3 regions of the Agarivorans sp. DSG3-1 genome follow, and region 3 is predicted to be linked to each of the others. Evidence: predicted binding sites of a transcription regulator. Region 3 holds the regulator's gene; each other region holds the start of a gene.
The links. Region 3 encodes ArgR, which controls arginine synthesis, uptake and breakdown. Its sites were predicted from a motif close to ANTGAATANNTATTCANT; they were not measured.
Positions count from the first base shown of each region.

Region 1: the regulator ArgR is predicted to act here: its motif matches at 765-782, upstream of argC (N-acetyl-gamma-glutamyl-phosphate reductase).
Region 2: the regulator ArgR is predicted to act here: its motif matches at 913-930, upstream of argA (amino-acid N-acetyltransferase).

Region 1 is NZ_CP177241.1:606,501-608,707, reverse strand. It holds gene ppc (phosphoenolpyruvate carboxylase) at 1-527, opposite strand, end outside; gene argC (N-acetyl-gamma-glutamyl-phosphate reductase) at 939-1,949, shown strand; gene argB (acetylglutamate kinase) at 1,959-2,207, shown strand, end outside.
Region 2 is NZ_CP177241.1:1,537,501-1,539,707, forward strand. It holds gene argA (amino-acid N-acetyltransferase) at 1-882, opposite strand, end outside; gene ACLD71_RS07220 (TetR/AcrR family transcriptional regulator) at 1,065-1,787, shown strand; gene ACLD71_RS07225 (hypothetical protein) at 1,779-1,991, opposite strand; gene ACLD71_RS07230 (HDOD domain-containing protein) at 2,166-2,207, shown strand, end outside.
Region 3 is NZ_CP177241.1:1,983,980-1,986,186, reverse strand. It holds gene ACLD71_RS09390 (transporter substrate-binding domain-containing protein) at 112-819, opposite strand; gene argR (transcriptional regulator ArgR) at 1,009-1,476, shown strand; gene ACLD71_RS09380 (ABC transporter ATP-binding protein) at 1,501-2,207, opposite strand, start outside.

The DNA.
Region 1 (2,207 bases), 1.4 Mb from region 3:
CTACGTTCTCGGTCAGGCAGATCTAGTTCCAACCAATCTAAGCAATTGTTAATGGCAACGTGTTTGTTAATTAAGGTGCGGCGAGTTACTTCGGTAGGATGAGCAGTAAGTACTAGCTCTATATTCAGTTGCGCTACAGCATGATGAATTTCAGCTTCGCTCAAGTTTTCGCTTTTTAGTTTTTGAAACACCAAGTCGATAGGATCTTGTGCGCAGGTACTGCCTTCGCAATTGCGCGAAATAGTGTGAAACTGTTCGGCAATATTGGCAAGATTCAAAAATTGGCTAAAGGCGCGGGTTACCGGCAGTAGCTCGTCATCACTTAGGTTACGCAATAACTCTAGTAGTTGCTCGCGGGCTTGGTCATCATCATTTCGTGAAGCTTTAGCTAGCTGGCGAATGGTTTCTACTTTTTCTAGAAACGCTTCTCCCATGTGGCTCTTAATGGTGTTGCCAAGTAGTTGTCCGAGTAAGTTAACATTTCCTCGTAACGACCCATTGATTTCTTGAGGCATTGTTTGGCTCATTCTTTTTCCTTCACTTGTGTTTGCTAGCGATTATTGAAATTTTTTTACTAAATCACCCTAGTCCTGATGCAAAAACATACCTAAGACTGGCCATATAGTCAAAATACATGTAATTAAATTACAGTTAACGACGAATCCTTTGCTTAGGATCAAGCGCTTCCCCATAGATTATTGTCGATATTTGTAGAACTGCGACTTTGTTTTCGCTTCTTTTTAGTCGATGTTTATAAAATCAAAGGTAAATAAAAATTCATTTTTATTGCATAAAGAATTGCCTGTGGTATGCTCCGCTTATAGTAGATAAGCACCAAAAAAATTGTGCTTAAAAAAGTGACTTTTTGTTTAATTGGTCAGTAAAATAGCCTCTTACAAAAAACACTATGCCATAAGATTTCAAGGGAACAAGAAACGATGTTAAAGGCTGCGATTGTTGGAGCAAGTGGGTACACCGGTGCAGAGTTAGCGGCTTATGTTAGTCGCCACTCTCAATTAATGCTTGCGGGTTTGTACGTATCAGAGCGTAGCTTAGACGCAGGCAAGGCACTGTCTGCCTTGCACGGTAAATTACGCGGCGTGGTAGATGCGCCGGTACAACCGTTAATTGTTGCTGATATTGCCAATACCTTTGCCGATGTTGACATTGTTTTACTGGCGACCGCACACGAGGTAAGTCACGATTTAGCCGAGGCGTTTTTGGCGGCCGGCTGTCAGGTGTTCGATTTGTCGGGTGCCTTTCGTGTTCAAAGTGCAGAGTTCTACGAAAAATTCTATGGTTTTACTCATCAATTTCCTGAGTTATTAGAAAAAGCCGTATACGGTTTAGCTGAATGGAACGCCGAGCAAATTAAGCAAACCGATTTAGTGGCTGTTGCTGGTTGTTACCCTACCGCCTCTCTTACTGCACTTAAGCCTTTGGCCGAGGCAGGGCTGATTGATGAAAGCAGCAAAGCGATTATTAATGCCACCAGTGGGGTGAGTGGGGCTGGGCGTAAAGCATCTTTAACCAGCTCATTCTGCGAAGTTAGCTTAGCGCCTTACGGCGTATTTAATCATCGTCATCAGCCAGAAATTGCTGCGCACTTAGGTCACCCGGTTATTTTCACTCCTCATCTCGGTAACTTTAAGCGCGGTATTCTAGCCACCATTAATGTTTGCCTAAAAGTGGGAACTACCGAAGAACAAGTTAATGAGGCTTATCAGCAAGCTTACGCCGGACAAAACATTGTGCGTTTGCTAAGCGGTGAGTGGCCATCAATCGCTAAAGTCGAAAGCACGCCATTTATTGATTTAGCTTGGCAGCAACAAGGCGATGACTTAATTGTGGTATCGGCCGAAGACAACTTATTGAAAGGGGCCGCTAGCCAAGCCATTCAATGTTTAAACATTCGTAACGGCTTTGCCGTTAGCGAATCGCTAGTTTAAGGGCTAATTATGAAACCATTAGTGATTAAATTAGGCGGCGCGGTATTGAATAATGCTCAAGCCTTGGATAACTTGTTTGCTGCGCTTCAGCAAGTTTCGCAACCTATTGTATTGGTGCATGGCGGTGGCGTGGTGGTTGAAGACGTATTGGCTAAAACCGGCTTTGTATCAGAAAAGCTAGACGGCTTGCGTATTACCCCAAAAGAACAAATCCCTTATGTGGTTGGTGCCCTTGCAGGTACCAGTAACAAATTGCTA
Region 2 (2,207 bases), 450 kb from region 3:
ATAACTATATTGCACCAGCTGAGTGCCACTGCCGTCACGGGTATAGAGCTCTTTTAGCAACGCGCCGTCTTGCTGGTAACTGACTAAATGACAGCGGTCGATACCTCGGTCACTGCATTGAATGGCCGCCCGCAAATAACGCAGAGTGTCTTTGTCGGTATCACGTAAAAAAGGCTCTGAGCGCATTAGCTCGTTGGCCGCATCAGGCAATAGTTCGCTAATCAACAGGCCTTTGTCATTGTGAATACCTTGCTCGGGACTGAAGTAAATTACTTTATCTGCTTTCAAAGACACCGCTATTTCGGTGGTGATATCTTCCGAGCAAATGTTAAATAGCTCGCCGGTTACCGATACTCCTAATGGAGACACCATGACTATTTCGCCATGGTCCAGTTGGCGTTTAATACTTTGGTGGTTAATGCGGCGTACTTTTCCGGTATGAAGAAAATCAATGCCATCTTCAATACCAATTGGTTGCGCGACTACAAAATTGCCACGAACTACGTTGATATGGGCTTGATGTAAAGGAGAGTTAACCAAGCCCATCGATAGCTGAGCTTCAATATCCATTTGGATTTGACCGACCGCTTGCTTAATGATGTTTAAGCTGCGCTCATCGGTGATCCGCTGCTCGCCAGCAAACATGCAGCTGTGGTGGTGCTCCTCGATTAAACTGTCTATTTGCGGGCGGGCGCCACACACCAAGACAATTTTCACACCAAGAGTTTTGAGCAAGGCAATATCTTGAATAATGTTATTAAAGTTGGCGCTAGTGCTAGCTTCCCCGCTTAACATCACTACAAAGGTTTTACCGCGATGAGCGTTTATGTAAGGAGCCGACTGGCGAAACCAGCTGACTAAATCTTCGGCAGAGCGGTTCAAATTCTTCTCCGTGAATAACTAAACGTAAGATTTGACTTGTTAGTCAAATATTCGGTTATTGTTGCATATCCATCAACATTGTCGAGCAATAACTTTTTCTCGATGACAAATCTTATACATATGTTATGGCCAATTCAGTTGTGTACTATCGCGAGGTAGAGTATAAGCTGCTGTATCATTTAATGACTACCTCAGTATATGTTGAGGTAGCAGGTAAAAATGGAATAAATTTATTACGAGAGGTATTTATGGATAACTATGTCGTACCTGAGCATTTGGCCATGCGTAAGCAACCTAGCCAAGAGCGTACCAGACGACTAGTGGAACACATCTTAGACAGCACCTTGTCTTTGATTCAAGAGCAAGGGATGGCTGCAGTAAATACCAACTTGATCGCCCAACATGCAGAAATCGATATTGCTTCGTTGTACCGCTTTTTTAAGAATAAAGAGGCCATCTTTTTTTCGTTGGCTTTGCGCTGGTTTAAAAAGGTTCAAATTGTGGTGGAAGATGTAAACTTCCAGCAAACTCTAGGCAATATCGTAGAATATCCAGATAGTGCCCAAAGCAAGATAAACGCTCTGGATGAAACAGAAGTGATGTTAGTGAGTTTTCATGAATTGTTTACTCATGATAAAGACTTTAAGGCGCTTGAGAGCTGGCACCGAGTGATAGTGATAGAGCAAACTAAGCGCTCATTTATCAGTCATGGCTCGAAGTGGGATGATGAAGCCTTAACCAGTGTCTGTTTGTATTTGTACGGGCTTACTCGCAATTTTATGGCGGGTACCATAGGGTTTTCAGCAGAAGAGCATCACCACCAGTTCACTTGGTTTCAAATCATGCTGAATCAATTACGAAAAATGGTATTGCTAGAAAAAGTACCAGAGAAGTTTTTACGCTAGGGCATTGCTCACAATATGTGCTTGGTTGGTAGTAGGGTACTCTTGCTCATCAACTAGGCGCTCTGCACCCAAGCAATGTAACCAAGACCCATAATCTAAGGTTTTGTTTCCTAATATTAATTCTTTTAAGACCTGTTCTGATAAACCTTGAGTAATAGGTTTACAGCTGGGCCAAGATTTCCTGTCATTTTGTGCGATCGTCACTGTATTTTCTACGCCTATAAGGTCAAACTGTTCTGCATATAAGATTCAGTGTGGGTCAATTTGGCGATAAACAAGCTCACTTGTTTAGTCTATGTGAATTAACGCTCAATTTTTGACCAGGTAAAGAGTGAAAGCATGCAGTGCTTCACACTATTTTTTTTAGGAGAGTTGTCCATGGAACTGGAAGCCTTTTTCCAGCAGGTAAAAAAACTGCCA
Region 3 (2,207 bases):
TCCGCTCTAAAATACAATTTAGCAACATTTTTAAAGCAACTTTAAAACAGTAAAAGCTGCCTTAATCACACTTTAACTATAGGGTTTAAGACCTTGGTCTAACAGTGTTTGTTAGTTAAAGAAGGACTGGTATATTGTTCGGTAACTGCCGTTATTTTTTAACACATTAAGCGCATGGTTGATTTGATTCAGCAGGTCTTCGTTTTGCTTTGAAACCGCCATACCTAATCCGCTCGCCGGATAGTTTTCATCCACTTGAGTCACAAACTCCGGATGGCTTGCCAACCAATAGTGAGCCGCTGCCGAATCTAAAAATACCGCATCAATTTTAGCTTGATTCAAATCTGCTAAGGCGAGTTGATAACTGGGGTAAGCAATCGATAGAATATTAGGCCGTTGTTCACGTAAGAAGCGCATAAAGCTCGAGCCACTTTGTACCGCAACCACTGAGTTGCTTGCAACTTCTAGCTCAGGCTTCGTGAGATAAACCGCCATATTATCGAAATAAGCATCACTAAAGCTTACTAAGGTTTTACGTTGCTCGGTAATATCTAAGGCTGATATCGCCATATCGTAATGATCGGCAGCAACGCTAGATAACAAACTATCAAAGGGCTGATGGTAAAACTCACACTCTCGATTTATTTGTTCACAAATGGCCTTAGCCAACTCAATATCGAAGCCCACCAGCTGCTTGTGCTCATCAAATGATTCAAAGGGCGGATAAGATGCTTCGGTAACCACTCGCAGAGGTTTATCGTCAGCAAGTACTGATTGAAGTACGAGCAAAGGAAGAAAGAACAGAAATTTTAGCCACATAGTTAACTACACACCAAGTTTGATGTTGCTATCATAATTCAGCTTAGCAAAGCCTCACAAGAAAATGTTGGCTAATTGAACAACAATTATGTGTTTCACTATGCATTTATATGCATAAAACTAGAATAAAGTTGATATACATATAAAAGTTGGCGACAATAACCGCGGATTTACAAGCTCGGATCACCGATGAAATATAGCGATAAACAAGAACAGTTAATTAAAGCATTTAAATCACTGTTAAAAGAAGAACGTTTTGGCTCTCAAGCTGAAATAGTGACCGCCCTACAAGATCAGGGTTTCGAAAATATCAACCAATCGAAAGTGTCACGTATGCTAAGTAAGTTTGGCGCAGTGCGTACTCGCAACGCAAAAATGGAAATGGTTTACTGCCTACCAGCAGAGTTAGGGGTTCCTACTGTTTCTAGTCAGTTAAAAATCTTAGTACTAGAAATGGATTTCAACGATGCCTTAATCGTTATTCATACTAGCCCCGGTGCGGCGCAGTTAATTGCCCGTTTGCTAGATTCATTAGGTAAAGCTGAAGGTATTCTTGGCACCATTGCTGGTGATGATACTATTTTTATAACCCCTACCCGCCAAGTTGCGATTGCCGATGTATTTCAATCGGTAAAAGAACTGTTTGAAGTTGCCTAAGGCTTCAAAAAACACTTCCCCAAACTACACTTTGGGGAAGACAAATGCCGCATCACCATTAACCGATAACCATACCTTAGTGCCCGGACTTGCTTGCCAATGGTCACGCATTCGCGCATGAATCACCTGCTCAGGTAATTCAGCTAGCTGTAACCTAAAGTGCGTTTCATTACCCATTGAATGCACCGAGATAATACTCGCTTCTATTTGTTGGCTGTTTTCAAGCTGATGCACCACCACATCTTTAGCCCGAACGATCACCTCTGCCAGTTCGCCATCGTTAATTTGATTGGCCGAAAAAGCCCCTAAAGCGGTACTAACCGCACCTTGCTCTACCGGTGCAACAAAGCGATTGCTTGGGCCAAACAATGCTGCCACAAAGGCATTTGCTGGCTGATTGTAGATTTCTTGAGGGCTAGCATTTTGTACAATTTCCCCCTGCTCCATCACAACAATACGATCCGCGATAAACATCGCCTCTAGCGGGTCGTGAGTCACCATCACTGCGGGGGTTTTGGTTTTCTTCAATACGTCGAGGGTTTCTTCTCGCACTTGTTGGCGTAAATGCTCATCGAGCGCAGAGAACGGTTCATCCAACAACATGGTGTTAGGCTCTGGAGCTAAAGCGCGCAATAGGGCGACACGCTGCTGCTGGCCACCCGACAAGGTATGCGGAAAGCGACCTAGCAGACCTTGCATGCCCATGTTGTTTAAGCTTTCTTCAATCCACT